3 linked regions of the Roseisolibacter agri genome follow. The protein of the gene in region 2 interacts with the protein of the main gene of each other region in a pairwise test. Links are inferred from orthologs where the notes say so. Each region holds a gene or a part of one and is shown on either strand. Other genes may lie near its edges.

Region 1 (10,064 bases), on a different replicon or contig from region 2:
GTTCCGCCTCACGCCGTTCCGCTCTCCGCGGTACCGTCCTCCGCCGTTCCGTGCTCCGCCTTCTCAGGCTCTCTTCAACGGTGTCCCCTGTACCAACGGCGGCGCCGACTTCGACCGCTCCCGCGCCAGCAGCCACTGCTGCGGCAGCGCGACCAGGTTCTGCACCAGGTAGTACAGGTTCAGCCCCGAGGCGACGTTGAGGAAGAAGAACAGGAACATCGCCGGCATCATGTACGTGATCATCTGCGTCTGCGGGTTCGGCGGCGCGGCGCGCATGCCGATCCACGACAGCAGGAAGCTCGTCCCGGCCACCAGCACCGGCATGATGTAGTACGGGTCCTTCAGCGACAGGTCCGGCAGGTAGAACCACTCGACGCCGCGGAACTCGATCGTGTTCTGGAACACGAAGAAGAGCGCGAAGAAGATCGGCATCGGCAGCAGCATCGGCAGGCAGCCCGTGAGCATCGCGAACGGGCTCACGTCGTGCTCCTTGTAGACGCGCATCATCTCGACCTGCAGCCGCTGCGGGTCGTTCTTGTACTTCTGCTGGATCGCCTGCAGCTCCGGCTGCACGCGCTGCATGCGGATCTGCGAGCGCATCGCGTTCTGCTGCAGCGGCCAGAGGAGCAGGCGCACCAGCACGCCGAGCGCGATCAGCACCGCGCCGTACGACAGGCGCAGCGCGTCGTGCATCCACAGGATCAGGCGGATGACGATCGTCGCGAACGGCTGCACGATCCCCTGCAGCCAGCCGCCGTACGGGTTCGACGTCTCGAACTCGCGCCCCATCGCCACCAGGCGGCGCCACTCCTGCGGGCCCGCGTAGCCGTCGAACGCGAAGCCGCCGTTCGTCAGCGGCACCACCACCGTGCCCTGCGCGTGCGTCGCCACCTTCGCGCCGCGCACGCCGCCGGTGATCGACAGCTCGCTGAACTGCTGCCCGTTCGGGGCGAGCACGCCGAGGATGAAGTACTTGCTCTTCGCGACGGCCCACGTGAGCGGGCCCGCGATCAGCTCGCGCTCGCCCGGGTCGAGCTTGCCGAACGCGACGCTGCTGGCGTCGTCGTTCTGGGGCTTCCAGGCGTACGCGAGGTGGTTGTAGTGGTCGAGCGTGTCCTTCTCGGTCGGCGCGATGGTCGCCGGCATGTCGACCAGCAGGAACGCGGGGCCGGTCACGCCGGCCGTGCCGCGCACCTGCAGCGTGTAGTTGTCCGGCGCGAAGCCGTACGTGATCGACACCGGGATGCTCTGGCCCAGGCGGCTCGTCGCCGTGCCCTGGAGCTGCACCGTGCCGCCGGCGCGCGTCGCCCGCATCGGCGTGCGCGCGAGCGCGATCGTGTCGCCCGGCACCACCAGCCGGTACGACAGCAGCGGCTCGCCGCGCCGCGCCAGCTGCGCCGACCCCTGCGTCCCCGGCGCCAGCGTCTGGTAGTTGCGCATCTCGGCGCCCACGAGCGCGCCGCCGGCGCTGCTGACGGCGTAGGCCGCGCGGCTCCCGGCCACCAGCGCCGTCTCCACCGGAAGGGCCGGCGTGGCCGCGCCGACGGCCGGCGTCCCCGCCGCCGTCGTGTCGCCGGCCACGCCCGCCACCGCGGGCACACCGGGCGCACCGGGCGCACCGGGCGCGGGCGTCGCGGCGGCTCCCGCGGGCGCGGGCTGGCCGGGCTGGGCCGCGGCGATGCTGTCCGCCGTCGCGCCCGGGCGCTTCGCCGGCGCGGGCGGGGTCGGGAAGAGGAACTGGGTCGCGACGATCACCAGGACGGTGAGCGCGATCGCGAGGAGGAGCCGTCTATTGTTTTCCATGAGGGGAAGCAGACATCACGTACGTCGACGCTCGGCGCTCCGCGCTCGGCGCTCGGCCACGTCGTGCGAACGGGCGGAGCGCCGAGCGCGGAGCGCCGAGCGTGAGGGGAGCCGCACGAGTCACGGCACCGGGTCGTAGCCGCCCGGGCGGAACGGATGGCAGCGGCCGATCCGCCGCACCGCCAGCCAGGCGCCGCGCCACGCGCCGTGGCGCTCGAGCGCCTCCAGGGCGTACGCGGAGCAGGAAGGATAATAGCGGCACTGGCCCCCGAAGACCGGCGACAGCGCCACCTGGTAGACGCGCACGCCGAACATGAGCGCCCGCGCGCCGAACGACGGCGGGGCTGCGACGACGGAAGGCTCGGAGGCGTCGGTCACGTGTGGGACCCTACGGCCGCTCACGGCTCGGGTTCCGGCGCCGGTTCCGCCACCGGCGGCGCGGGAGTGGGAGCGGATGCGGGCGGCAGCGTCAGCCGCGCGACGTCGCGCCGCACGCGCTCGATCTGCCGCGCCAGCTGCTCGAAGCTCGCGCCGTACGCCTCGGGGCGGACGCGCACGACGAGGGCGACGGGGGGCAGGGTGGGGAGGAGCCGCAGCCGCACCAGCTCGCGCAGCCGCCGCTTGAGTCGGTTGCGCGCCACGCCGCTCTGCCGGTGCTTGGGCACCACGATCCCCACGCGCGGGCGCGCCGGCTCGGCCGCCCGCGCGAGCGGGGAGTCGGCCCGCAGGAACGACTGAAGGGAAGCCAGGACGCGGACCTCGAGATGCTCGGTCCGGACCCGCTTCCCTTCGCGTCGTACCACGTCCAGCTCGGTGCCGCGCGTCAGTCGGTGCCGACGCGGAAAGCCCTGGGCAGGCGACATCGCGATCCGAGGACCGCCGCGGCCATCGACTCCACCGAAGTGGGGTCGGGCAGCCGCGCGGGGCTCAGGCCCCGGCGACGTACTTGGTCGGCAGCTGGACGGTCAGGCGCTTGCGCCCCTTCTTGCGGCGGCGGCTGAGAACTTCACGCCCCCACTTGTCCGCCATGCGCGCACGGAAGCCGTGCGTGCGGATGCGGCGCTTGTTCCGGGGCCGGTAGGTGGGCTTGCCCATGTCGTGCTCCAGCGGGGTCAGAAAGAACGGTCAGACGCAGCCGCGCAGGGAGACCCCCTGAGCCGGCGCAGACCGCCAAGACTAGCCGGGGCTGGAGCTTAGGTCAAGCCCGCCACATCCGCCGCCGCCCCGTAGCTCGCGCCGCCACACCGACTTCCGCGAGAAACATCTGGCGCGCACGTGAGACCGGGCAAGCCGCGCGGCCGCCCCAACGGCGTCGCCGTGACGCCCGTTACCATCGCGTTGACTTTTCCACACGACGCGCGCTACCTTCGCGCCCCCCGATCGGTCCCGCCCCTCGACCGACGGGCCCGCCTCACCCGAACTCGCCGTACCCGGTCCCTCATGTCGCTCTCGGCCGCCGAAGTCTGGGACCGCCTCCTCGCCCGCGCCCGCCAGGAGCTGCCCGAGCAGACCTTCCGCACCTGGCTGGAGCCGACCGCGGCCCTCTCGGTCGACGACCGCACCATCGTCGTTGGGACCCCGGACCGCTTCTCGGCCGAGTGGAACGAGTCGAAGCATGCGGCCCTCCTGAGCTCCTACGCGCCGGTCGCCCTCGGGCACCCCGTCCACGTCGTCTTCACGGTGGACGAGGAGCGCGAGAAGAAGCCCCAGATCGACTTCTTCATCGCCCCGCCGCCGCCCGTGCTGCCCGAGCGGCGCCCGACGGGCGGTGACCGCGCCACCTCGACGCTCGACGCTCGACGCTCGACGCTGGGGAATGCCCCGGCGATCTCCGCGCCGCTCAACCCGCGCTACACGTTCGACCACTTCGTCATCGGGAAGTCGAACGACGTCGCCGCCGCCGCGTCGCAGGGCGCCGCGCAGGCCCCCGGCAAGGTCTACAACCCGCTCTTCATCTACGGCGACACGGGGCTCGGCAAGACGCACCTGATGCAGGGCGTCGCGCACGCGATGCTGGAGCGCGATCCGTACACGCGGATCACCTACATCGGCACCGAGCAGTTCACCAACGAGTTCGTCGCCGCCATCCAGAGCCGCACGACGGCCGAGTTCCGCCGGCGCTACCGCGAGACCGACCTCCTGCTGGTCGACGACGTCCAGTTCCTGAAGGGGAAGGAGACGACGCAGGAGGAGTTCTTCCACACGTTCAACGCGATCTACGAGGCGGGGCGCCAGATCTGCCTCACGAGCGACCGCCCGCCCAAGGAGATCCCCGGGCTCGAGGCGCGCCTCGTCTCGCGCTTCGAGTGGGGCATGGTCGCGCACGTGGACCTGCCGGAGTTCGAGCACCGCGTCGCCATCCTCCGCAAGAAGGCGGAGCTGGACCACCTCGAGCTCACGATCCCCGACGAGGTCCTCGAGTTCATCGCGCAGCACGTGAAGTCGAGCGTGCGCGAGCTGGAAGGGTCGATCATCAAGCTGCTGGCGTACGCCTCGCTCAAGCGCGGCGACATCACCGTCGACCTGGCGCGCGAGGCGCTGCGCGACAAGCTGCGCTCCGAGGGCGCCGTCGAGGCGCTCGCCGTCGCCGCCCGCACCGGCACGCTGGTGAGCGCGCCCGGCCAGGCGCTCGGCATCCCCGCGGGCTCGCCGCTGACGCCCTTCGTCATCCAGCAGGCCGTGAGCGCCGAGTGGGGCGTGACGCCGGACGGGCTGCAGTCGAAGACGCGGACCAAGACGCTCACCGTGCCGCGCCAGGTCGCGATGTGGCTCACGCGCGAGCTGCTCGCGCTGCAGCTGGTGGAGATCGGGAGCGCGTTCGGCGGCCGCGATCACTCCACGGTCATCCATTCATTGGAGCGCGCCGTGGCGATGATGGCCGAGGACGAGGCGTTTCGCGCGCGCGTGGAGAAGGTGCGGCGCGTGTTGGAAACCCTGCGCTGATGCCCACCGGCTTCCACATCGCGGGCACGTACTCCACAGCGGCGGGGCCGCACTCCACACGCCGCGGTTCTCCACGGTGCCGCCACGTGGAGAAGGCCGCCGATCCCCACCGCCGTCCACATCGAGCCGGACCGATTCCCACTGGCAAAGTGCCGACGCCAGCGTAACTTCCGGCGGCTCTCGACACGTCCACAGCCTCTACTGGTACTGCTGTCTTCTAGATCTATAAAACAGCAAGTACCAGTCGGACCTGGGCAGATGTGGACGAGCCGCACGATCCCGCCCGCTCGACCGCTCGTTCCCGCAGCCGCGCGGCATCGTCCGTCGGTCTCGCGACTCCTCGCGTTTCAACCGCCCGTCTCGCGGGCACCCGTGCCGCTCATGCGCTTCACGATCTCCCGGGAGAAGTTGCAGGAAGGCCTCAGCGCCGTCGCGGCGAGCATCCCGGCCAAGACCACGCTGCCGGTGCTCGCCAACATCCTGCTCGAGACCACCGAGCGCGGGATCCGCCTGTCGGGCACGGACCTGGACATCGCGGTCAGCACGGAGGTCGCGGCCGACGTCGAGACCCCGGGCGCGATCACGATCCCGGCGAAGAAGCTCCAGGAGATCGCGCGCGAGCTCCCGCCCTCGCCCGTGAAGATCGCGGCCGCCGGCGAGCAGCGCGTGACGCTCGAGTGCGGCCGCTCGCGCTTCAAGCTCCTCGGCCTGCCGAAGGACGAGTTCCCGGCCTTCCCCGCGGTCCGCTTCGACGAGAGCTGGCGCATCAAGAGCGGCGACCTGCAGAAGCTCATCCAGCACACGTCGTTCGCCGTCAGCACCGAGGAGAGCCGCCCGATCCTCAACGGCGTGCTGTGGGAGCTGCGCCCCGAGCGCATGCGCATGGTGGCGACCAACGGCCACCGCCTGGCGCGCATGGAGCTCCCCATCGCGTCCACGGGCGCGGCGACGGGCGACCTGATCGTGCCGCCGAAGGCGCTCGACCAGATCCGCCGCCTCTTCCCGGCGGAGGAGGAGCTGGAGATCGCGCGCGGCGACAACCACCTCGGCTTCCGCTCGCCGTTCACGGCGGTGTACACGCGCCTGATCGAGGGGCCGTACCCGAACTACGAGCAGGTCATCCCGAAGGACAACGACAAGTACGCGATCGCCGACAAGGGCTCGCTCACGAGCGCGCTGAAGCGCATGTCGGTCATCGCGTCGGACCAGACGCACCGGATCCGCCTGTCGTTCAACGCGGGGATGCTGAAGTTCTCGGTGCAGACGCCCGACCTGGGCGAGGCGGCCGACGAGCTGCCGATCCGCTTCGAGGGCGACCAGCTCGACATCGGCTTCAACGCCAGCTACCTCCTCGAGATCCTGCGCTACATGCCGACCGAGGAGATCCGCCTCACGTTCAAGGCGCCGGAGCGCGCCGCGACGGTGGAGCCCGAGGGGTGGAGCGATCCGGCGAAGTACCTCTGCCTGGTGATGCCGCTGCGGCTGATGGATTGAGCTGGACCGAGCGCACGACGCTCGCGCGAACGACGAAGGGGGCGCTCCACTCGGAGCGCCCCCTTCGTGCATCCCGCATCGAATCGGTCAGGCCGGCAGCGGCGCCGGCCCCGCCAGCGAGGGCGCGAGCAGCTCGCGCGCGATCGCCTCCAGCAGCCGCTCCCGCGCCCGCAGCACGATCGTCTCCATCGACGGCGAGCTCGCGTACTTCTGCCGCGCCGCCTCGCGCAGCTCGTCCAGCGTCGGCACGTGCGGCAGGTGCAGCTCCGCCAGCCGCGCGGTCAGCTTCGCCACCGCCTCGTCGCGCGCGTGCTGCGCCGCGTGTCGTGCGTCGGCGAGCGCATGCTCCAGCACTTCACGCGACTCCTGCAGCCGCGCCGCGATCGCCGGCGCGTGGAAGCTCTCCGCCAGGTGGCGCGACACCTTCTCGATCACCGCGCGGCCCAGCTGCCGCTCGTTGCGCACGACATCGGCCGGCGGCTCACCGAGCTCCCACACGAGGCCGAGCCACGACATCGCCTTGAGGATGTAGAACGTCGGGTCGTACTCGTACCAGCGGAACCCCTGCCGCGTCGAGCGCTGGTACGCGTGGTGGTTGTTGTGCCACCCCTCGCCCAGCGTGATGACGGCGAGCCACCAGTTGTTGCGCGAGTCGTCGCCGGTCACGTAGCGCTGCTTCCCGTGCACGTGCGCCAGCGAGTTGATGAAGAAGGTGCCGTGGTACAGCAGCACCGTGCTCCAGAAGAACCCGACGAACAGCGCCGGCCACCCGCCGAGCGCGAAGCACGCGATCGCGAGCGTCGCCGCCGGCAGGTACGGATGCCGCTCGAGCCACATCAGCTCCGGATACTTCGTCAGGTCCGGGATGCTGTCGAAGTCCGTCGTGTCGTGCTGCGCGGTGAAGATCCAGCCGACGTGCGAGTACCAGAAGCCCATGTGCCGCGGCGAGTGCACGTCGTGCTCGGTGTCGCTGTGGCGATGGTGGTGCCGGTGCTTCGCCGCCCACCAGAGGATCCCGCGCTGCGCGGTGCTCTGCGCGATGAACGCGAGCACGAACTGCATCACGCGCCCCGTCTTGAACGAGCGGTGCGAGAAGTAGCGATGGTAGCCGGCCGTCACGCCGAACATCCGCACCACGTACAGCGCGAGGCAGAGCAGCAGCGCGCTCGCCGGCACGCCGCTCCAGAACGCGCCGATGCACGCCACGTGCACCAGGATGAACGCCAGCGGCGAGGGGTGGATGATGTCGTCGTGCGGCTCGTCGTGCGTGTGCGAAGGGGCGTGCTCGTGTCGAGCGTCGGGCGATGGCGCGTGCTGCATCACGGTGCGTCGGGAAACGTGGAGACGGGAGTCGAGCCGGGCGTGCGGAGGAGCGTGACCAGCGCCGCCATGGCGCGGTCGGCGTCGAAGCCGGAGGGGTCGTGCACGGCGCGCAGCGCGTTCCCCTCGACGAAGCTGGCCGCGACGCTGGCCAGCCCCGCCGCGCCGTCCGGCCCCCAGCGCCACGGCGCCTCCGCCACCACCGCCTCGGCCAGCGGCAGGAACGACGCGCGGTAGCGCGCGAGGGCCGCGCGGATGGTCTGGCGGATCACCGGGTCGTGGGTGCCCAGGACCCAGTAGGCGAAGAACAGCTCGACGCGGGCGCGGGCGCGCCGGAGCGCCAGCAGGTCGCGGCGGACCACGGCGAGCATCCGCTCGGACGCGGTCGCGTCGGCGGGCATGGAGGCCAGCAGCGCGGCCGTCGGCAGCTCGCCGGCGACCAGCGTGCTCGCCAGCAGCCAGTCGAGCAACGCGGCCAGCAGCGCGTCCTTCTCCCCGAAGTGGAAGAAGACGAGCCCACTGCTCACGCCGGCTTCGGCCGCCACGGCACGCGCGGTGACGCCGGCCAGCCCCTCGCGAGCGGCTACCGCGTATGCCGCGCGCAGGATCTCCGCTCGGCGCTCCTCCTCGGGCAGCTTGCGTCCGCCCATCGGCGCTACCCTCGGGCCGGCACGAGCCGGCGAATGATATTGCTCACGTGGTCAATGTAGAGGGTCGCTCACTGATCGGGCAATCAATGACGCGCCGTCCTACCCCCGGCAACCGCATCCACGGCGCCCTGCCGACGCCCATGTGACGTGCGCGCACGGGTTTCGCACTTCGCGCGGACCATGTCGCCGCCGCCCCGCACCTCCCACGCGCCGCACCCGCGCCCCGCCGCCGCCCCGCCGACGGCCGACGGACACGCGGGTGACGCCGGCGTGCCGGGCGGCGAGTATCCGTCGGTCGATCGGCGTGAGCGCCCCGACCGCCGCCGGCAGCGTCGAGACGGGGCCGCGGAGCGCCGGTCGCCCCTGTGGACGGAGCCCATCACTGGCCACGTGCCCGGCCCCACGGGCGGCGACGTGACCGTGGCCCTCGGACGCCCCGAGATCGCCGATGCCCCCGCCCCGGCCGCCGCGCTGGACCGCGACGCCCTCGGGACCCTCGTCGAGCTGGTGACCGACCCGCTCTGGGTCGTCGACCGCGACTGGCGCCTCCGCTTCGTGAACCGGCGCGCCGCGGAGCTCTGGCGCACGACCCCCGCGGCGGTGGTCGGCCGCTCCCTCTGGTCGGTGCTGCCGCAGGCCGCCGGCGGCGCGCTCCACGAGACGCTCGCCCGCGCGATGCGCGACCAGCGCACGGCGCACGTCGAGAGCTTCTCGTCGCCCCACAGCGGTCGCGTCGAGGTGAGCGCCTACCCGGTCGGCGACGGGCTCCTCGTCCTCCAGCGCGACGTCGCCCTGCTCCGCGCGGGCGACGAGGCCGCCCGCGCCATCGCCGCGGAGCGCCGCGCCCGCCAGGAGGCGGAGCGCCTCGCCGGCGAGCTGCGCGCGGCGCGCGAGGCGGCCGACCAGGCGCGCCGCAGCGCGGAGCAGGCGCGCGCCTCCGCCGAGGTGGCCGCCCGCGCCAAGAGCGACTTCCTGGCGACGATGAGCCACGAGCTCCGCACGCCGATCAACGCGGTCACCGGCTACGCGCAGCTGCTGGAGCTGGGCGTCGCCGGACCGGTCACGGACGCCCAGCGCGGCTACCTCGAGCGCGTCCTCACGAGCAGCCGCCACCTCCTCGGCCTCGTCGACGACGTGCTCGACCTCGCGCGCCTGGAGGCGGGCCGGCTGGTGATCGAGCGCGTCCCCGGCACGGTCGGCCCCCTCACGGGTGGCGCGCTGGCGCTGATCGCCTCCCAGGCGGCGGCCCGCGGCGTCCGCGTCGTCGAGCCGCCCCCGGAGGCCGACGCGCGCTTCGTCGGTGACGAGCATCGCGTCCGCCAGATCCTCGTCAACCTCCTCACGAACGCGGTCAAGTTCACGCCGGCCGGCGGGACGATCACGGTCGAGATCGCGAGCGACGTCCCGACCGGCGAGGACGGCCCGCGCGCCGGCACGGGCCCGTGGGTCACGATCCAGGTCCACGACACGGGCGTCGGAATCCCGCCGGCGCTCCATCAGGCGGTCTTCGAGCCCTTCGTCCAGGGCGACGGCAGCCGCACGCGCACCGTCGGCGGCACGGGGCTGGGCCTCGCGGTCAGCCGCGGCCTCGCGCGCCTGATGGGCGGCGACCTCACCCTCCGCAGCGAGGCGGGCCAGGGCGCGCACTTCACGATCTGGCTCCCGACACGCCTTCCCGATCCCCCGGCCCTCGCCTCCGACGAGACCCCCCGGCGCACCCGCGTCCCCCGCTCCCGCTCGGCCAGCGGCCAGCCGAAGGCCCAGCCGCTGGCCGCACGGGCCGTCGCGCGACCGTGGGAGGACGCGGAAGATGCCACGCATGGGCTCGCCACCGTCGGGACACGCCTGCGCCAG
Region 2 (8,839 bases):
GCCGGCGCCGCAGCGCGCGCTGAACGCGTCGGGCATCGCGCCGACGCCGGCGCTCACGTCCCACGCGAGCCGCTGCGCGGCGAGCGGGCGGGCGGTCGCCACCAGCGCGACGGCGATCGCCAGTCGCGCGGCGCGCCTCATCGCGCGCCGACGGGGATATCGAGGCCCAGGCGCACGAACGTGGAGGTCGCGCCCTCGTGCAGCGTGCGCGTGCTGCGGTCCTCGGGATTCCGCATCGAGATCGTCGCCTCGGCGACGTCCACGCGCGACCACCAGCGATCGAGCTCCAGCGCCACGCGCGCACGCCGGCCGCCGTAGGCGAGGCCGCCGGCGAGCGTCGCGAACGGCTGGCGCACCTCGGTCATGTAGCCGCCGCCGGTCGCGAGGCGCACGAACGGGCCGCCCGTGCCCAGCCGGCGCTCGACGCCGACGCGCGCGAGGCCGCTCACGAACGCGTCGGCCGCGAGGGCGCGCGGGCCGAGGCTGCGGGCCCGGCACCGGTCGCTGCCGGGCGACACGGGCACGCACACGAGCAGCAGGTCGCTGCCGCGCACGAAGGACGTCTGCAGCTGCAGCGCACCCTCCAGCATCACGGCGCGCCACAGCTGCCGCCGCGCGCCCACGAGGCCGAGCACCGCGGCATGGTCGTCGTGGATCGACGGCGCCGCGAAGGCCGAGCCGCCGCCGGCCGAGAGCACGAGCGTCACGCGCGGCACGTCGGCGGTGGCGGGCGCCTGCGCCAGCGCAGCCGCCGGCACGAGCGCGAGCGTGACGAGCATGCGCGTGACGAGCGCGCCCGCCCACGAGCGGTGCATGGTCATCGCGCTCAGGTCTTGGACCAGTCGCCCTCGGTGCGCGACGCGGCCGGTCCACAACCGCAGTCGTGGCCGCAGCCCGCGTCCCGCTTCGGACGCAGCGTGCTCCACGCGCGGCGACCCACGAACAGCAGCGCCACCGCGACGATCGCGATGACGATCAGCGTCTGCATCTCCATCAGCCCCATCCCAGCAGGCGGCCGCCCTGGTACACGACCAGCGCCGCCACGTAGGCGAGTCCCAGCATGTAGGCGAACTGCACGCCGGCCCACTTCCAGCCGGTGCGGCCGCCGCCCGTCTCGCGCACCGTCACGGCCATGGTGCTCATGCACATCAGCGCGTAGACGTAGAACACCATCAGCCCGATCGCCACCAGCGGCGTGTATGCTGCGCGGCCGGTCCGCGGATCGCGCTCGGCGCGCAGCTTCTCGCGCAGCGCCGCCGCGTCGTCCTGCTCCGTGTCGCCGACGCCATAGATCGTGCCCATCGTGCTGACGAACACCTCGCGCGCCGCGAAGCTGGCGGCGATCGACACGCCGATCTTCCAGTCGTAGCCGAGCGGGCGCACCGCCGGCTCCATCGCGTGGCCGATGCGGCCGAGGAAGGAGCGCTCCAGCTGCTGCTCCTGCTGCGCGGCCTCGGGCAGCGACGCGTCGGGCGTCGTCTTCGGGTAGGTCGCGAGCGCCCAGAGCACGATCGACAGCGCGAGGATCACCGTGCCCGCGCGGCGCACGAACATCAGCGCGCGTCCGTACACGCCGATCAGCAGGCTCTTCGCGCTCGGCAGCCGGTACGCGGGGAGCTCCAGGATCATCGGGCGCGCGGGGCCGCGCAGCAGCGTGCGCTTGAACACCGCCGCGACGCCCAGCGCGGTGACGGTGCCCAGGAAGTACATGCCGAGCATCGTCACGCCCTGCAGCGTCATCGCGCCGCCGAGCAGCGCGACCGGCGGCACGAACGCGCCGATCAGCAGCGCGTAGATCGGCAGCCGCGCCGAGCAGCTCATGAGCGGCACGACCATGATCGTCGCGAGGCGGTCCTTCGGGTTCTCGACCGTGCGCGCGGCCATGATGCCCGGCACCGCGCACGCGTAGCCCGAGAGCATCGGGATGAAGCTCTTGCCGTGCAGCCCCACGCGGCGCATCAGCCCGTCCATCAGGAACGCGGCGCGCGCCATGTAGCCGCTGTCCTCGAGGATGCCGATGAACAGGAAGAGCATCGCGATCTGCGGCAGGAACACCAGCACGCCGCCCACGCCCGCGAACACGCCGTCCACGACGAGCGAGCGCAGGTCGCCCGGCGGCAGCGCGTCGCCGACGCGCGCGCCCATCCACCCCACCACGCCCTCGATCGCGTCCATCAGCGGCGTCGCCCAGGTGAAGATCGCCTGGAAGACGAGCGCCATCAGCGTCACGAACAGCAGCGGGCCCCACACGCGGTGCAGCGCCACGCTGTCAATGCGGTGCGTCGCGGTGCGGCCGCGCGGCGCGGCGCGCGTGAGGCTGCGCGCCAGCACGCCCGCGATCCAGCCGTAGCGCAGCTCCGCCTCCAGCCGCTCGGGCACGAGGCCGGCCGTCGTCAGCACGTCGCGCGCCCGCGCCAGCAACGGCGCCGCGTCGGGCACGTCGGCGAGGTGCGCCTCGGGGTGCGCGACGCCCAGCAGGCGCAGCGCCTCCATGCGCGCGGCGGAGCGGGGCAGCCCCGCGTCCTCCAGCCGCGCCGCGAGCGGCGCCAGCGCCTCCTCGGCCGCCGGCGGCAGCGCGAAGCGCCGCTCGGCCGGCGGGAAGCCTGGGGCGGCGGCGATCGCGCGCTTGAGCGCGTCCACGCCCTCGCCGCGCTTCGCGACCGTGGGGATGACCGTGACGCCCAGCTCGTGGATCAGCTCCGGGACGTCGATCGTCACGCCCGCGGCGACGGCGGCGTCGATCTGGTTCAGCGCGACGACGACCGGCAGGCCGAGCTCCAGCACCTGGCCCGCGAGGAAGAGGTTGCGCTCCAGGTGCTGCGCGTCGATCACGACGACCACGACGTCCGGGAGCGGGACGTCCTTCCCGCGGCCGATCAGCACCTCGAGGGCGATCGCCTCGTCGGGGGAGCCGGCGGAGAGCGAGTAGCTGCCGGGGAGGTCGAGGACCGCGACGCGGCGGCCGTCGTCGGTGCGGTAGCTCCCCTCGTGACGCTCGACGGTGACGCCGGCGAAGTTGCCGACCTTCTGCCGCAGCCCGGTGAGGGCGTTGAAGAGCGTCGTCTTCCCCGTGTTCGGGTTCCCGATGAGGGCGACGCGGAGCGGGCGCGCGTCGTGGATCGGGGCCGCGGGGGCCGTGCTGCCGGGGGTCCTCGCGTCGAGTCCGCCCGCCGTGACGGGCGGGGAGGCCACCGTCAGCCCGCGTGCGGCTGGACGGTGATGCCGGCCGTCAGCGCGGGGCCGAGGGCGATGCGCGTGCCGCGCACGTCGAGCAGCATGGCGTGGCGGGCGTCGACGACGTCCACCTGCGTTCCCTCGCTGAAGCCGAGCGCGCGGAGGCGGCAGGCGTCGGCGTGGCCGCAGCAGAGCGCGAGCACCGTGGCGCGGGCGCCGGGGCCGCAGGCGGCCAGCGGGCAGGACGCGGGCGGCGTGATCGCGCGGGCGGCCGTCGTCGCAGATCCCGTGGCGGACGCGTCGCTCTCGGGCGCGGACACGACGGTCAGCGCGCGCGACGGACGCGGACGGCGGGCGAAGAGGCTCAGCACGCGGATCGGGACGGAGCGACGGAAGCGGGACGCGTGTTGAGAACGGTTCTCATTCGCGCCCTCGTAATCTGACATGGGGCCGCAATCACGTCAATCGCATTCGGGATTGCGGACGAGGGGCCGCCGGATGGAGTCAGCAGGCGGTCAGCGAGGCAGCAGCCGTGCCTCCAGCCCCGCCTTCACGCGCGGCCACTCGTCGGACAGCACGCTGAAGAACACCGTGTCCCGCGTCCGCCCCAGGTCGGTCACCGTGTGCCGCCGGAGCGTCCCCTCCTCGACCGCGCCGAGCCGGAGGATCGCCGCCCGCGACCGATCGTTGATCGCGTCCGTCTTCAGCTCCACGCGCTGGCACAGCAGCGACTCGAAGGCGTGCGTCATCAGGAGGAGCTTGGCCTCCGTGTTGATCGCCGTGCGCTGCCAGGGCGGCGCGATCCACGTCCACCCGATCTCGATGCGGCGGTGCGTGGGCGCCCAGTTGGCGAGGCGCGTGCTCCCGACCACGCGTCCCGTCGCGACCTCGACCTGCGCATAGGGAAACGCCGTCCCCGCGTCGCGGTCCGCGAGCGCCGCCTCGACGTAGCGGCGCATGTCCGCGGGCGTGGCGACGTACGACACGGTGATGCGCCACAGCTCCGGGTCGAGCCCGACCTCGCACAGCCCCGGCACGTGCGCCAGCGAGAGCGGCTCCAGCCGCACGTGCCGACCCGCGAGCACGGGGACGTGGACCGCGGCGCCGGGCATGCCGTCCCGCGACGTCAGGCCGCCGCGGCGGTCGCGTGGATGCCGGGCGCGCCGGGACGCGGCGTGCGGCGCGCGACCATCACGATCACGCCCACCAGCGCGATGGCGATCGCGATCACCTGCGCGGTCGTCAGCCCGAACGTCAGCTGGTCGTCCTTGGCGCGGAAGAACTCGACGATGAACCGCTCGATCCCCGCCAGCACGCAGTACAGCCCGAACAGCCACCCCTCGGCGTGCTCGTGGTCGCGGAAGCGCCAGAGGATGAGGAACATCACGAAGCCCATCGCCGTCTCGTACAGCTGCGTCGGGTGCACGGCGATCACCTGGTTCGGCGGCGTGCCCGGCGCGAGCGGGATGCCGAACAGGTCCTGCATGTTGGCCGCGGTCGACGGCGGCGCGCCGTTCGGGAAGGTGAACGCGAGCGGCCCGTTCCACGGCCGGCCGTAGTCGTCGCCGACGGCGAAGCACCCCGTGCGTCCCACCGCGTAGCCGCCCGCGATCGCGATGCCCGCGACGTCCGCGTAGCGCGCGAAGCTCAGCTTCTTCCGCTTGATGGTGAGCCAGCAGAGCGCCACGGAGCCCATGAAGCCGCCCCAGAACACGAAGCCGCCGCGGCTGAAGATCGCGCCCGGGTCGCCGGTGAGCACGACGTAGTACAGCTTCGCGCCGATCAGGAAGCCGAGCAGCGCCGCGAAGACGATGTCGGGCGTGGTCTGCGCGTAGAGGTCGTGGCCGCGCCGTGTCAGCTCGCGCATCGTGACGATCTGCGACAGCCCGAACGCCGCGAGCACTGCGAGCCCGAAGCCGGTGAGCTGCAGCGGGCCGATGTCGAGGGAGAACGGCGCGTGGACGAACGGAGCGGCGAGATTCATGGAGTGGGCGTCGGGGATGCGGAAAAGATAGGCGGGGCGCCGGCGGGGGGTCAGCCGGACGCGGCGCCCGCGCGCCACTCGGCGCGTCCGGTGCGGCGCTCGTCCACGAGCCCGGGCATCGGCAGCGTCGCGTACGCGTTGAGCGACAGGTCGGCGGTCTCGCCGCGCTCCAGGCGGAAGAGCCCCGCGCGCGCGATCATGGCGGCATTGTCGGTGGCGAGGCGCGGCGTGGGCGCGAACACCGTCGCGCCGCGCGGCTCCAGCCGGCGGCGCATCGCGGCCACCAGCGCGCCGTTGCACGCCACGCCGCCGCCCAGCACCACGCGCCGGCGGTCGAACGCGCGCGCGGCGCGGTACGTCTTCTCCACCAGCGTCTCGATCAGCGCGTCCTGGAAGCCGCGCGCGAGGTGCGGCCGCTCGGCGTCCAGCGCGTCGGCCCCCTCCGCCTCGGCACGGCGCACGGCGTGCAGCACCGCGGTCTTCAACCCGCTGAACGAGACGTCGTAGTAATCGGCGTCGGCGGGCGTCTGGTTGGCGCGCACCATCGGCCGCGCGAAGCGGTGGCGGTCGGGCGTGCCGGTGCGCGCCAGCCGCTCGATGTGGCGGCCGCCAGGGTAGGGAAGGCCGAGCAGCTTCGCGACCTTGTCGAACGCCTCGCCCGCGGCGTCGTCGCGCGTCGCGCCCAGCAGCCGGTAGTCGCCCCACGCCGCCACGTCCAGCAGCAGCGTGTGCCCGCCCGACACCAGCAGCGCCGTGAACGGCGGCGTGGCGTCCGCGTGCTCCAGCGCGGTCGCGAAGAGGTGGCCCTCCATGTGGTGCGCGCCGACGAGCGGCACGCCCGCGGCGTGCGCCAGCGCCTTGCCGTAGCTCACGCCCACCAGCAGCGCGCCCACGAGCCCGGGCGCGTGCGTCACCGCGACCGCGTCCAGGTCGCGCACGCCCACGCCCGCGTCGTCGAGCGCGCGGCGTACGACGGGCACGACGCTCGTGAGGTGCGCGCGGCTCGCCAGCTCGGGCACCACGCCGCCGAACAGGCGGTGCACGTCCTGCGACAGGATCACGAGCGAGCGCAGCGCGACGTCGTCACGATGCCCCTCCACCACCGCGGCCGACGTCTCGTCGCACGACGTCTCGATGCCGAGCACGCGCAGCGTCTTCACGGCGCGCTCACCGCGTGGTCTCCGCGCTCACCGTGCGCGCGGTCTCCGCTTCCGTCACCACGTGCGTCGCGCGCTCCAGCTGCACGGCGAGCCAGAGCAGCGCCGCGAGCCCGATCGCGAGCAGCATCGCCGTGCCGCGGCCGAGCGCCCACGTCTCGGCGCGGCGCTCGTCGTCGCGGTCGGTCGCGCGGCGGTCGGCGCCACGTCCCGGCATCGTCAGCGCGTTCCGGCCGTCGTCGCCGCGCCGGCCGCCGGCGCGCCCGCCTCGTCCAGGAGCCGCGCGATCAGCGCGCGGTTCTCGGGCGAGTTCCAGTCCTGCGCGTACGCCTTCTTGCGCACCGTGCCGTCGGCGCCGATGACGAAGTTCTCGGGCACGCCGGTGGTCGCGTACTGCTTCTGGATGGCGCCCGCGGGATCGTGCAGCACGTCGAAGGTGAGCCCGAACTCCTGCACGAAGTCGCGCACCTTCTGCTCGGCGCCCGCGTCGTCGATGCTGACGGCGACGACGCGGAAGCCGCGCGGCGAGAAGTCGCGGTGCAGCGCCTGCAGGCTGGGCATCTCCTGGCGGCAGGGCGGGCACCACGTCGCCCAGATGTTCACGAGCACGACGCGGCCCTTGTAGTCGTCGAGCGTGCGCGGCTTCGCCGGCGTGTCGAGCGTGACCGCGGCGAAGCGCGGCGCCTCGCTGCCCACCTCGACGTGATAGAGCTCGTCCTTCAGCAGGTGCGTGGCGGCCCACAGCCCCAGCGCCAGCGCGGCGATGACGCCGAGGACGAGGGTCCACTGCGCGCGCGCGGTCATGCGGTCTCCAGGCTGGCGTTGCGCAGCGCCGCGATCTCGGCGCGCGGGTCGGCGGCGGCGAAGATCGCGTTGCCGGCGACGAAGGTGTCGGCGCCCGCGCGGCGGCAGCGGAGGATCGTGTCGCGCGTGATGCCGCCGTCGACCTCCAGCAGCGCGCGGCTGCCGGCGGCGTCCAGCATGCGGCGGGCGCGCGCGATCTTGTCGACGCTGTACTCGAGGAAGCGCTGCCCGCCGAAGCCCGGGTTCACGCTCATGATGAGCAGCAGGTCGAGGTCGCGCGCGACCTCCTCGAGCGTCACGAGCGGCGTCGCCGGATTGAGCGTCGCGCCGGCCTGCATCCCCAGCTCCTTGATGCGCGCGAGCTGCCGGTCCAGGTGCGGCGACACCTCGACGTGGATCGTGCAGACGTTCGCGCCCGCCTTCGCGAAGTCGTCGAAGTAGCGCTCCGGCTCGACGACCATGAGGTGCACGTCGATGGGGAGCGCGGTGCAGCGCCGCACGGCGTCGATGACCTTGGCGCCGAACGTCAGGTTCGGCACGAACCGGCCGTCCATGACGTCGACGTGGATCATGTCGGCGCCGCCGGCCTCGCACATCGCGATCTCGTCGGCGAGGCGCGCGAAGTCGGCGCTCAGAATCGAAGGAGCGATCTTGGTGGGCACGTACAGAATTGCGAGATGGGAGCTGCGGACTGCGGACTGCGGATCCGAACCCGCAGCCCGCAGCCCGCAGCGTCGTTCAGGGCTCGACGGCGACGTCGATCACGACCGTCGTCCCCTTCGGCTTCCGCGACGTCGCGACGGGATTCTGCTTGAGCACCGTGTTCGGCGGCACCGACGCGTTGGCCTGCTGCTCGCCGAGCTGCGGGACGAAGCCCGCGTCGCGCAGCCGCTGCTGGGCGTCGGTGTCGAGCAGCCCCACCACTTCGGGCACCGGGCGGTCGCTCGGCACCAGCTGCGACGGGAACACGAACAGGTACACGATCAGGTAGCCGATCACGAAGCCCGACGCGCCCGTGACGACGTACGGCAGGATGCCGCGCGCACGCGAGCGCCAGCGCGGCACGGTGCGCGCGGGCGGCGCGGCGGGGGACGGGGTGGCCTGGGTCGCCATCGTCAGCCCGCCCGGCGCAGGCGCACCGCGAACGCGCCGTCCACGCCGTGCCGCTGCGGCAGCACGCGCAGGCGCCCGCCGTCCAGCACCGCGTCGGGCACCGCGCCCGCGGGCGGCGGCTCCGGCGTCCACTCGGGGTGCGTGGCCAGGAAGTCGTCCACCGGCGCGTCGTTCTCCTCGGGCTCGATGGAGCAGGTGCTGTAGACCAGCAGCCCGCCCGGCTTCACGATGCGCGCGGCCGCACGCAGGATCTGCCGCTGCAGCGCCGGCATCACGGCCATGTCGGACGGCTTCAGGCGCCATCGCGCGTCGGGGTGGCGGCGGAAGGTGCCGGTCCCGGTGCACGGCGCGTCGAGCAGCAGCGCGTCGACCGCTCCGACGGCGGGCTCGCGCGCATCGCCGACGAAGGGGATGACGTTCTCCACCGCGAGGCGCCGCAGGTTCGCGCGCACGCGCTGCAGCCGCACGTAGGACCGGTCGCCCGCGTACACCACGGCCGCGGTGCGCGACAGCTCCAGCGCCTTGCCGCCGGGCGCCGCGCACAGGTCGGCGACGGTCGCGCCCTCGGGGAAGGCGGCGTACTGCGTCACCAGCGTCGAGGCGGGGT
Region 3 (10,012 bases), on a different replicon or contig from region 2:
GTGCGCGCAGGCGCTCTGGCTCGGCACCGTGCTCTCCGGCCGCGGCATGCCGCGGTGGATGCTGGAGCACCACATCGACCTGCTGGCCGACGAGCTGACGCGCATCCGCCCCGGCCCCGAGTGGGCGCACTACGAGCGCTTCCACGACTGCGCCGGGGCGCTGCGCGCGCGCCGGCTGGCGGTCTTCGACGAGGCGACGTTCCGCGCGCTGGAGCAGGACTTCGACGCGCGCGTCGCATCCGGTGACTTGCGCCGGCTGCGCCGCATGGGCGGGATCCTCGCGGCCGCGGTGGCGGACGAGCGCGACGGGATCGAGCTCGCCGTGCCCAGCGTCGTGAGCTGGGCGACGGACCCCGAGCGCTTCGGCGACGACTGGATCGCGGCCGTGCACGAGACGGTGGCCGAGGCGCGCATCCGCGCGCGCTGACGACTCAGCGCGCGCCGTCGCCGGCCGGCAGCCGCTCGTGCCGGAACGCGCGCGCGCCGGCGCCCGCGTACGACGCCACGCGCTGACCGCTGCCGCGCAGCTCCCAGCGGTAGGTCGTCAGCCCTTCCAGCCCGACCGGCCCGCGCGCGTGCAGCTTGCCCGTGCCGATGCCCAGCTCCGCGCCCAGCCCGAAGCGGAAGCCGTCGGCGAAGCGCGTGGACGCGTTGTGGAAGACGCACGCGGAGTCGACGCGCGCGAGGAAGGCGTCCGCGGCACCGTTGGCCTCGGTGACGATCGCGTCGGTGTGGTGCGAGCCGTGCGCGTTCACGTGCGCGATCGCCGCGTCGACATCGTCGACGACGCCGATCGTCAGCCGCAGGTCGCCCCACTCCGTGTGCCAGTCGTCGTCGGCCGCCAGCGAGACGTCGTCGGGCGCGAGGGCTACGGTGCGCGCGCAGCCGCCGAGCGTCACCCCCTCCGCGCGCAGGCGCGTGACGAGCGCGGGGATCAGCGTGGGCGCCGCGTCGCGGTGCACGAGCACGACCTCCACCGCGTTGCAGGCGGACGGATACTGCACCTTCGCGTCCACCACCAGCTCCACCGCCATCGCCGGATCGGCCGCCGCGTCGAGGTAGACGTGGCACACGCCGTCGGCGTGGCCCAGCACCGGGATGCGCGTGCGCTGCATCACCGACCGCACGAGCGCCTGCGAGCCGCGCGGCACCACGAGGTCGATCAGGTCGTCGAGCGTCAGCAGCACGTCCACCGCCGCGCGGTCGTCCACCATCGCGATCGCGGCGGGCGGGATCGCGCCGCCCGTGCGGAGGCACGCGTGCATCGCGTCCACGATCGCGCGCGCCGTGCGCCGCACCTCGCGCCCGGGCTTGAGCACCACCGCGTTGGCCGAGCGGAGCGCGAGCGCGACGATCTGCGTGACCGCGTCGGGACGCGCCTCGAACACCGCCGCCACGACGCCGATCGGGCACGTCACGCGGCGCAGCTCCAGGCCGTCGTCCAGGAGCGTGCGCTCGCGGACGCGTCCCACCGGCTCGTCCTGCGCGGCGACCTCGCGCAGCTGCACCGCCACCTCCGACAGCTTGCGCGCGTCGAGCGTCAGGCGCTGCAGCGTGGCGGCGCTCATCTCGCCGGCAGCCACGGCCTCGCGCGCGTCGACCACGTCGGCGGCGTTCGCGGCGAGGATGGCGTCGCGCGACGCCAGCAGCGCGTCGGCGAGCGAGAGCACTGCATGCCGGCGCACCTCCGACGGCAGCGCGGCGACCACGCGCGACGCAGCCTTCGCGGCGAGGGCGAGCGCGCGCACCTCGTCGGCCGCGGTCACGACGTCCTCCGCGTCACCAGCGTCCCCACCGCCTCGCCGCGCAGGATGCGGTCGATCACGCCGTCGGCGTGCCCATTGGCGATCACGACGCCGATGCCGGCGCCGGACGCGTTCGACGCCGCCGCCAGCTTGGATGCCATGCCCCCACGTCCCCGCGCGCCGCGCCCCACGGAGGCGACGATCAGCTCGTGCGTCACCTTCCGCAGCGTCGGAATGAGCGTGGCGTCGTGCGCCACCGCGGGGTTCGCGGTGTAGACGCCGTCCACGTCCGACAGGAGCAGCAGGAGCGAGGCGCGCGTCGTCCGCGCGACCGCCGACGCCAGCGCATCGTTGTCGCGGATGTGCGAGGGACGCAGCGGGGCGCCGAAGACGTCCCCCACGACGTCGTTCTCGTTGATCACGGGGAGCGCGCCATGTGCCAGGAGCGAATCCAGGGTTGCCGCGAGCCGCTCCTCGCGCGCCCCCGCGTCGAAGTCCTGATCCGTCAGCAGCACCTGCGCGATCTCGACGCCGCGTCGAGCGAAGGCGTGGTGATAGAAGGCCAGCAGACGCCCCTGCCCGACTGCCGCCTCCGCCTGCCGCGTCATGGCCGTCCGTGCGCCGCAGACGTGCCGGCCCAGCCCGACGGCGCCGGACGACACCAGCAGCACCTCGCGCCCGGTCGCACGCAGCGCCACCAGCGAGTCGGCGATCCGCTCCAGCCGCGCCGTCGCGGGCGCGCCATCGGCGTCCAGCACGACGTTGCTCCCCAGCTTCACGACGATGCGGCGCGCATCGCGCACCAGCGCGCCGCGCTCGGCCTCGAAGGTGTCCTCGATGATCATCGGCCCAGCCCCGCGGCGACGCGCGCCGTCGTCTCGATCGTGCGCGCCAGCACGCTGCGCGCGCGCCCGTCCTCCAGCACCATCAGCCCGGCGATCGTGCAGCCGCCGGGCGTGGTGACGTCGTCCTTGAGCGCCGCGGGATGCCGTCCCGTCGCGAGCACCATCTCGGCCGCGCCCTGCGTCATGCGCGCGACCAGCTCCATCGCCGCGTCGCGGGGCAGCCCGCACGACACGGCGCCGTCGGTGAGCGCCTCCAGCACGACGTAGATGAACGCCGGCCCGCTCGCCGACACTGCGGTCACCGCGTCGAGGTGCCGCTCGTCGAGCGCCAGGCAGCGGCCGACGCTGGTGAAGATCGTCTCCGCGATCGCGAGGTGCTCGTCGGTCGCGAGCGCGCCGCGCGACACCACCGTGCACCCGCGCCCGATCTGCGACGCGGTGTTCGGCATCGCGCGGATCACGGGCACGCGGCCGCCCGTCCCCGCCTCCAGCGTCGCGATCGAGACGCCCGCGGCGATGGAGATCAGGAGGGGCGCGTGCGCCAGCGCGTCGGCGCCGCGCAGCGTCGCGAGCACGCCCGCGACGTCCTTGGGCTTCACGCACAGCAGCACGACGTCGGCGTCGCGGCACGCGCCCGCGAGATCGTCCACGTGGGCGCCCGCGATCTCGCTCGCGAGCGCGCGCGCGGTGCTGTCGTGGTGGTCGACGACCGCGATCGCGGCGTCGGGAAAGGCGCCGGCGCGCTGCAGGCCGCCCGCGATCGCGCGGCCCATCGTGCCCGCGCCGATCAGCGCGAGTCGTCGTCCCGCGAGCGAGGCGCCGTCGAGCTGCGCGACGGCGGCCGCGGCGGAGGAGTTGCTGGTGTGGAGCATGGCCGGTGATGGGCTCGGGATGAGCACCGGCCGGACGCAGAGCGCCCCGTCCGGTGCGAATGCACGGACGGGGCGTCGGGCACGCCCACGAGGGGCGGCGGAGCGCGCTCGGTCGCTACGCGGTTGCGTGCGCGACCATCGTCCGGCGTCGGGAGTTCGACGACGGTCGCGGTCGCGGCGCGGCAAGGCGCGTGGCGGGGAGGGCGCGGAACGGGATCACGGTTGCAGGATTACGGGACACGCGCACGGAAGTCAAGGCGAGCGTGCGCGACGCCGTGTTCACGCGATGTTGGGCCGCGGCTCCAGCGCGGGCCGCGGCGCGGGCTCGGCTCCCGCCTGCAGCCCGCGGTAGCGCGCGCCCAGCCAGAACGCGAGCGCCAGCCACGCGGCCGACAGCGGGACCATCGTCCACGACAGCCCCGAGAGGCCGAAGCCCAGCCACCCGATGAGCGTCGCCGACCACGCGCCCACCTGGTCCCCCAGGCGGTAAACGAAGGTGTCGTTGAAGTTCTTCGACTTGTACTTGTCGGTGCGCGGGAGGACGGTGTACAGCACCTCGCGGGCGGGGCGCTGGATCGCGAAGTTGCCGACGCGCCGCAGCACCTGCAGCACGACCACGGCGGGCAGCACCGGCGCGATGCCGATGGCCGCGAAGCCCAGCAGGCTGACCGCGGGCAGGAACGCGAGCCCGATCCCGACGCCGAGCCAGCGCAGGACGCGGCCGGTCAGGAACACCTGCGCGACGAGCGTCAGCGCGTTCACCAGCAGGTCCACGTTGGCGAAGAACTGCGTGCGCCCGGCCGAGTCGGCGCCGAACGTGTCCTTCGCGATCTGCGACTGCTGGAAGTAGAGGAAGGTCGACGAGATGGTGAAGAAGAGCATCACCACCGCGATGCCGAGCAGGTACGGCGACGCCAGCACGTGCCGCACGCCGTCCGCGACGCCGCCGCCGATGACCGCGTCCTTCGCCTCGGGCTGCGTCACCGCCGCGCGGTCGCGCTCCCCTTCGGCCACGTCGGCCTGGGCGGCGGCCGCGAGCTCCGGCTCGCGCGTCTCGAGCGCGCGCGCCGCCCACGCCGCCGCTTCCAGGAAGAGCCCCGACACCAGCAGCAGGTTCGCGGCGCCGAGCGTGCCCGCCAGCGCCGACGTGATGGAGCTGCCCAGGATCGAGCCGAGCGTGCCGCCGACCGCGATCACGCCGAACAGGCGCCGGCTCTGCGCGGGCCGGTACATGTCGGTCGTGAACGACCAGAAGACCGACACCACGAACAGGTTGAAGACGCTCGTCCAGATGAAGAACGCGCGCCCGATCCACACCGCGCGCGCGGGGTCGGGCGTGTCGCCTCCCGCCGCGCGCAGCAGCAGGTAGAAGATCACCAGGTTCGCGATGAAGAACCGGTACGTGAGCGCGATGAAGCGGCGGCGCGTCAGCCGCGCGACGATCCACGTGTACAGCGGGTGCAGCAGCAGCATGCCCGCCAGCGTGCCCGTGAACAGCCACGCCAGGTTCTCGACGCCGCCGGCGACGCCCATCTCGTCGCGGATGGGGCGCAGGATGTAGTACGCCGTGAGGACGAGGAAGTAGTAGGCGCACGACCAGAGCAGCGCCTTCCCCTCGCCGCCGCGCGCGCCGATCGCGCGTGCGAGCGCGCTGTCGCTCACGCGCGTGGTCACACCCGCGCTCACGCGCTCTCCACCAGCGCGGCCATGCGGCGGCGCGTCGCGTCGTCGGGCATCGGGCCGCGCGCGGCGCCGAGGTTGTCGGTCAGGTATTCGAGCTTCGCGGTGCCGGGGATCGCCACCGTGACCGCGGGGTGGGACACGACGTACTTGAGCGCGAACTGCGCCCACGTCGTGATGCCGATCGCCTTCGCCCAGTCGGGGAGCGGCTGCTTGCCGAGCTTCTCGAACACGCGCCCGCGGCCGAACGGGAGGTTCGTGAGCACCGCGATCCCCTTCTCCGCCGCGAGCGGCAGGATGCGCTCCTCGACGCCGCGGTTGTCGATGGCGTAGTCCACCTGCACGACGTCCATCGGCTCGCGCTTCATGAACTCCTCGAGCGCGGCGTACTGGCCGTCGGACGACGTGGTGACGCCGTAGTAGCGGATGCGCTTCGCCTGCTTCATCTCGCGCAGCACGGGCAGCATCTCCGGCACGCCGCCGAGGTTGTGGATCTGCAGCATGTCGATGCGATCCGTCTTCAGCTTGCGGAACGACGCCTCGATCTCGTCCTTGCCGGCCTGCACGCCCTGCCGGCCGCGGCCGACCTTCGTGGCGATGAAGAGCTGGTCGCGATTGCCGACCTCCGCCACCAGGTCGCCGACGACGCTCTCCGCCTGGCCATAGCTCGGCGCCGTGTCGATCAGGCGCCCGCCCAGCTTCGGCAGGTTGCGCACGACCTCGCGCAGCGGCGCGCGCTCGGCCTCGGTCGCGGCGGACTCGTAGCGGCGCGCGGTGCCGACGCCGATCACGGGGATCCGCTCGCCCGACGAGGGGATGGGCTTGGAGACGAGCCCCTGCGCGACCAGCCAGTCGAGCGACGGCGCGATGGTCGACGCGGCGAGGCGGGCGGGATCGAGCGACAGCGCGGCCCCCGCGCCGACGAGGAGCTTCAGCAGGTCGCGGCGGCCGAGCGCGTCGGGCGCGCGGTCCGGCGAGTCGTTCGGGGAGCGACGCATGGCGGCAGGGGCGCGGGACGGCGCACGGTGTTCAACACTCGGCGCGGCGCCCGTGCGCCCCGCGCCCGGCCGAGTGTACGCATGGCCGGGGCGGAGCGTTATGCCCTGCGATGTTCGCGTTCCGTCAGTCCACCGTCAGCAACGGCCAGTCGACGGTCAGTCGACGGTCAGTCGACGGCGACCATCGCGCGCGCGACCGGGGCGGCGGCGCGACAGAGCGCCCGCAGCTCGACGTCGGTCAGCCCCTCCCATGCGTCGGGGATCGGGACCAGCCGGCGGCGCACGGTGCCCGCCTGGAACGCGAGCCAGGCCGCGGTGCGAGGGACGAGCGACGCACGGGCGCGTGGGCTGCGGCTGCGGCGGTCCTCGCCCCGCCGGCGCTCGACCACGGGATCGGGCGCCGCCTCGCGCCGTCGGTCGTGAAGGCGTCGCTCCGGCCGCGCCAGCGATCCCGTGCCCGGCCGCACCTCCCAGGCCGTCCACTCCGTGCCCTGCTCGTCGACGAACGTCCGCATCCCCTACCGTCAGCTGGCTGGTCCCCTGCCGGCCGCGCGCGCGGCGGTCCCGTCCACCGCACGTCGGTCACCAGGCCGGGGTGCACGCGACGTGCCCGCGAGCGTGTTCCCCGTCACCAAGTCGTGGCGGCGGGGACCCGTCGGCGGGCGGTCGGCGGTCGGTGTGGTCCGCGATCTCTCAAGGCAACGGGCGTACCCTGGACACCGGCGCCCGGGAGGTGTCGCGGGCGCGCCGCATGGTGCGGACGGGTCCGGCGGGTATCTTTCGGTCCGGACATGCGGCGCCGACGCCGGGCGCCGGCCCGCGATCGCCCGTCGAGAGGAGAGCCAGCCGTGAGAGCCGACCAGGAACGAGGCCCGTCGTCGATGGCGCGCACGCGCGCGGTCGTGCGGACCGTGGTGCGCGACGCGTCCGCGCCGCTGACGCCGGCCGACATCCGCCACCTGGCGCAGCGGCACGATCCGTCGCTGAACGGCCTGATGGTCGCGATCGCGGTGGCCGACCTGAAGAGCGAGGGGAAGATCCGCGTGAAGGCGTGAGCGCGTCGATCGCCGGAACGACGACGCCCCGCCGGCACGTGTGCCGGCGGGGCGTCGTCGTTCAAGTAGCTGGGGCGGGGATCGAACCCGCGACCTCACGATTATGAGTCGTGCGCTCTCACCAGCTGAGCTACCCAGCCACGACCATTCGCCCCGGTCTCCCGCGGCGAGCACACGAATCTAGCCGCTCCGGCCGCCGCAGGGAACCGCCACGCAACTGCTGGGGCACCGGACGACCGACCGACCCGCAAACGAAACGGCCAGCCGGGAAGGCTGGCCGTTTCGCGAGTGGCGGGGGCGGGATTTGAACCCGCGACCTTCGGGTTATGAGCCCGACGAGCTACCAGGCTGCTCCACCCCGCGGCAGTGATCGTAAGATAGCCGCACAGGAGGCATCGTCAACCCTGCGCGACGTGCGACTTCCCGCGCGCGCTCAGGAGTCCGGCCGCGCGCGCGCGGTCCGCACGCGGCCCGTTCCGGCCGTGTCCGACACGCGCGGCTCCGCGAACCGGTACAGCAGCTCGCGGTCGCCGCGCACCATCCCGAACTCCTCGCGCGCCACGCGCTCCTGCAGCACGGGGTCGCTGCGCAGCCGCTTCTCCAGCGTGCGCAGCGAGTCCACCTGCCGCTGCAGCGAGTCCACCTCCGCCTGCAGCGCCTGCCGGCGCGCGCGCTGCGCCAGCAGGTCCGAGGTGCCGTACTCCCCGCCCTGCACCGCGAACGCCGCCACGCCCACGCCGATCGCGGTCCACACCGCGCGCTTCACCCACGACATCCGTCAGCTCCTCAGCGTCGCGCGCGCGACCTCGTCGGTTCCCTCAGAGCCCGAACGGGCCGCCGGCCGCGAACTCCGCGGCCTCACCCAGCGCCTGCTCGATGCGCAGCAGCTGGTTGTACTTCGCGATCCGGTCCGAGCGCGACGCCGAGCCCGTCTTGATCTGCCCCGCGTTCGTCGCCACCGCGAGGTCGGCGATGAACGTGTCCTCGGTCTCGCCCGAGCGGTGCGAGATGATCGCGCTGTAGCCGGCCGCGCGCGCGAGCTCGATCGCCTCCAGCGTCTCGGTCAGCGTGCCGATCTGGTTGACCTTCACCAGGATCGAGTTCGCCACGTCCTCCTCGATCCCGCGCGACAGGAACTCGGTGTTGGTGACGAACAGGTCGTCGCCCACGAGCTGCACGCGGTCACCCAGCGCCGACGTCAGCTTCGCCCAGCCCTCCCAGTCGCTCTCCGCGAGCCCGTCCTCGATCGAGACGATGGGATACTTCTCCAGCCACTCGGAGTAGAGGTCGATCATCCCCTGCGCGTCGCGCGCGCCGGCGCCGCTCTTCTTGAACGTGTACGTGCCGCCCTTGTAGAGCTCCGACGCCGCGCAGTCCAGCGCGAGCGCGATCTCCTTGCCCGGCGCGTAGCCCGCCGCCTCGACCGCCTCGAGGATGACGGTGATCGCCTCCTCGTCGGTCTTCAGGTCGGGCGCGAAGCCGCCCTCGTCGCCGACGCCCGTGGCGAGCTTCCGCTTCACGAGCACCTTCTTGAGGTGGTGGAACACCTCGGCGCCCATGCGCAGCGCGTCGCCGAACGTCTCGGCGCCCACGGGCACGATCATGAACTCCTGGAAGTCGACCGTGTTCGTCGCGTGCGCGCCGCCGTTCACCACGTTCATCAGCGGCGTCGGGAGCAGGCGCGCCATCGGGCCGCCCAGGTAGCGATAGAGCGGGAGCTCCAGCTCGAACGCGGCCGCGCGCGCGACGGCCATCGACACGCCGAGGATCGCGTTCGCGCCCAGCTTCGCCTTGTTCTCGGTGCCGTCCAGCTCGAGCATCAGGCGGTCGATGCCGATCTGGTCGCTCGCCTCCATGCCGACGAGCGCGGGCCCGATCTGCTCCTCGATGTTCTGCACGGCCTGCAGCACGCCCTTGCCCAGGTAGCGCTTGGCGTCGCCGTCGCGCAGCTCCAGCGCCTCGTGCTCGCCCGTCGAGGCGCCGCTCGGCACCGCGGCGCGGCCGGCGGCGCCGCTCTCCAGCGTGACGTCCACCTCGACGGTCGGATTGCCACGGCTGTCGAGGATCTCGCGGGCGCTGATGTCGATGATCGTGGGCATTGCGGAGTCGTGAACGGGTGTGGGCGCCGAGCGCCGCGTCGTGGCCTTCGGGAACGGCGCGCCTCTCGCGGCGCGCCGGAATGCGTGTGTGTCTCAGCCCGCGCGGACCACGGGCGTATCGCTCGGTGCGGCGGCCCCCGGCAGCGCGGGGCTCGCGATGCCGTACAGCGACTGCTGGGCCGCGGCGAGGCGGTCGTAGACGCGGCGCGCGAGCTCGTCGCGCTGGTCGTACGCCAGACCGGCGGTCGGCACGGGCTCCAGCAGGTGCACGTCCACCCGCCCGGCGCGCAGCCAGAACGAGCCGCGCGGCAGCACCTCGATGGTGCCGTGGATGAGCGTCGGCACGATCGGCGCGCCGGCCGCGATCGCGAGCACGAACGGCCCCTTCTTGAACGGGCGCAGCGCGTACTCGGGCCCGCGCGTCCCCTCGGGGAAGACGACGACGTTGCGGCCGCCCTTCATGCGCGCCGCCGCCTCCTCGTACGACTGGAACGCGGCCTTCCGGTTCTCGCGCTCGATCGGGATCGTCCCCACCGCGCGCGCCGCGCCGCCGAACAGCGGCACCTTGAAGATCTCGGCCTTGGCGACGAACGAGTAGCGCGGCAGGTAGGCGACCAGCACCAGGACGTCGTACCAGCTGATGTGGTTGCTGACGAAGATGCGCGGCTCGCCGGTGCGCATGCGCTCCTCGCCGTGGATCACCACCTTCGTGCCCGAC

Evidence for each region.
Region 1: the proteins of rpe (region 2) and dnaN interact in binary tests that used the Escherichia coli proteins (3 or more experiments, as listed by UniProt). The link is inferred for Roseisolibacter agri from one-to-one orthologs.
Region 3: the proteins of rpe (region 2) and eno interact in binary tests that used the Escherichia coli proteins (3 or more experiments, as listed by UniProt). The link is inferred for Roseisolibacter agri from one-to-one orthologs.

What each region holds. Positions count from the first base shown.
Region 1 is NZ_BRXS01000002.1:162,883-172,946, forward strand. What follows is about bases 4,286-7,183. They hold dnaN (DNA polymerase III subunit beta), read left to right. Parts: upstream 4,286-5,127; coding sequence 5,128-6,240; downstream 6,241-7,183. Other genes in these bases: dnaA (chromosomal replication initiator protein DnaA), read left to right, coding at 4,286-4,746; rosag_RS05380 (acyl-CoA desaturase), read right to left, coding at 6,328-7,183. Outside these bases: membrane protein insertase YidC, read right to left, coding at 64-1,803; membrane protein insertion efficiency factor YidD, read right to left, coding at 1,924-2,118; rnpA (ribonuclease P protein component), read right to left, coding at 2,202-2,666; rpmH (50S ribosomal protein L34), read right to left, coding at 2,731-2,898; more of dnaA, read left to right, coding at 3,244-4,285; more of rosag_RS05380, read right to left, coding at 7,184-7,560; rosag_RS05385 (TetR/AcrR family transcriptional regulator), read right to left, coding at 7,560-8,210; rosag_RS05390 (sensor histidine kinase), read left to right, coding at 8,391-10,064. UniProt on the Escherichia coli protein: Confers DNA tethering and processivity to DNA polymerases and other proteins. Acts as a clamp, forming a ring around DNA (a reaction catalyzed by the clamp-loading complex) which diffuses in an ATP-independent manner freely and bidirectionally along dsDNA.
Region 2 is NZ_BRXS01000010.1:10,548-19,386, reverse strand. The notes cover bases 5,949-8,839. They hold rpe (ribulose-phosphate 3-epimerase), read right to left. Parts: upstream 7,782-8,839; coding sequence 7,116-7,781; downstream 5,949-7,115. Other genes in these bases: rsmB (16S rRNA (cytosine(967)-C(5))-methyltransferase RsmB), read right to left, coding at 8,235-8,839; rosag_RS24425 (PASTA domain-containing protein), read right to left, coding at 7,858-8,232; rosag_RS24435 (TlpA disulfide reductase family protein), read right to left, coding at 6,535-7,119; rosag_RS24440 (hypothetical protein), read right to left, coding at 6,326-6,532; tsaD (tRNA (adenosine(37)-N6)-threonylcarbamoyltransferase complex transferase subunit TsaD), read right to left, coding at 5,949-6,309. Also shown: rosag_RS24480 (hypothetical protein), read right to left, coding at 1-141; rosag_RS24475 (hypothetical protein), read right to left, coding at 138-821; rosag_RS24470 (FeoB-associated Cys-rich membrane protein), read right to left, coding at 827-994; feoB (ferrous iron transport protein B), read right to left, coding at 994-3,192; rosag_RS24460 (FeoA family protein), read right to left, coding at 3,195-3,545; rosag_RS24455 (GNAT family N-acetyltransferase), read right to left, coding at 3,690-4,286; lgt (prolipoprotein diacylglyceryl transferase), read right to left, coding at 4,301-5,158; more of tsaD, read right to left, coding at 5,209-5,948. UniProt on the Escherichia coli protein: Catalyzes the reversible epimerization of D-ribulose 5-phosphate to D-xylulose 5-phosphate.
Region 3 is NZ_BRXS01000004.1:539,230-549,241, reverse strand. What follows is about bases 7,155-10,000. They hold eno (phosphopyruvate hydratase), read right to left. Parts: upstream 9,295-10,000; coding sequence 8,014-9,294; downstream 7,155-8,013. Other genes in these bases: rosag_RS14555 (lysophospholipid acyltransferase family protein), read right to left, coding at 9,388-10,000; rosag_RS14565 (FtsB family cell division protein), read right to left, coding at 7,629-7,970; rosag_RS14580 (hypothetical protein), read left to right, coding at 7,155-7,195. Also shown: rosag_RS14615 (hypothetical protein), read left to right, coding at 1-427; rosag_RS14610 (glutamate-5-semialdehyde dehydrogenase), read right to left, coding at 432-1,766; proB (glutamate 5-kinase), read right to left, coding at 1,763-2,590; proC (pyrroline-5-carboxylate reductase), read right to left, coding at 2,587-3,462; rosag_RS14595 (NTP/NDP exchange transporter), read right to left, coding at 3,742-5,148; rosag_RS14590 (aldo/keto reductase), read right to left, coding at 5,145-6,140; rosag_RS14585 (hypothetical protein), read right to left, coding at 6,308-6,655; more of rosag_RS14580, read left to right, coding at 6,989-7,154; more of rosag_RS14555, read right to left, coding at 10,001-10,012. UniProt on the Escherichia coli protein: Catalyzes the reversible conversion of 2-phosphoglycerate (2-PG) into phosphoenolpyruvate (PEP). It is essential for the degradation of carbohydrates via glycolysis.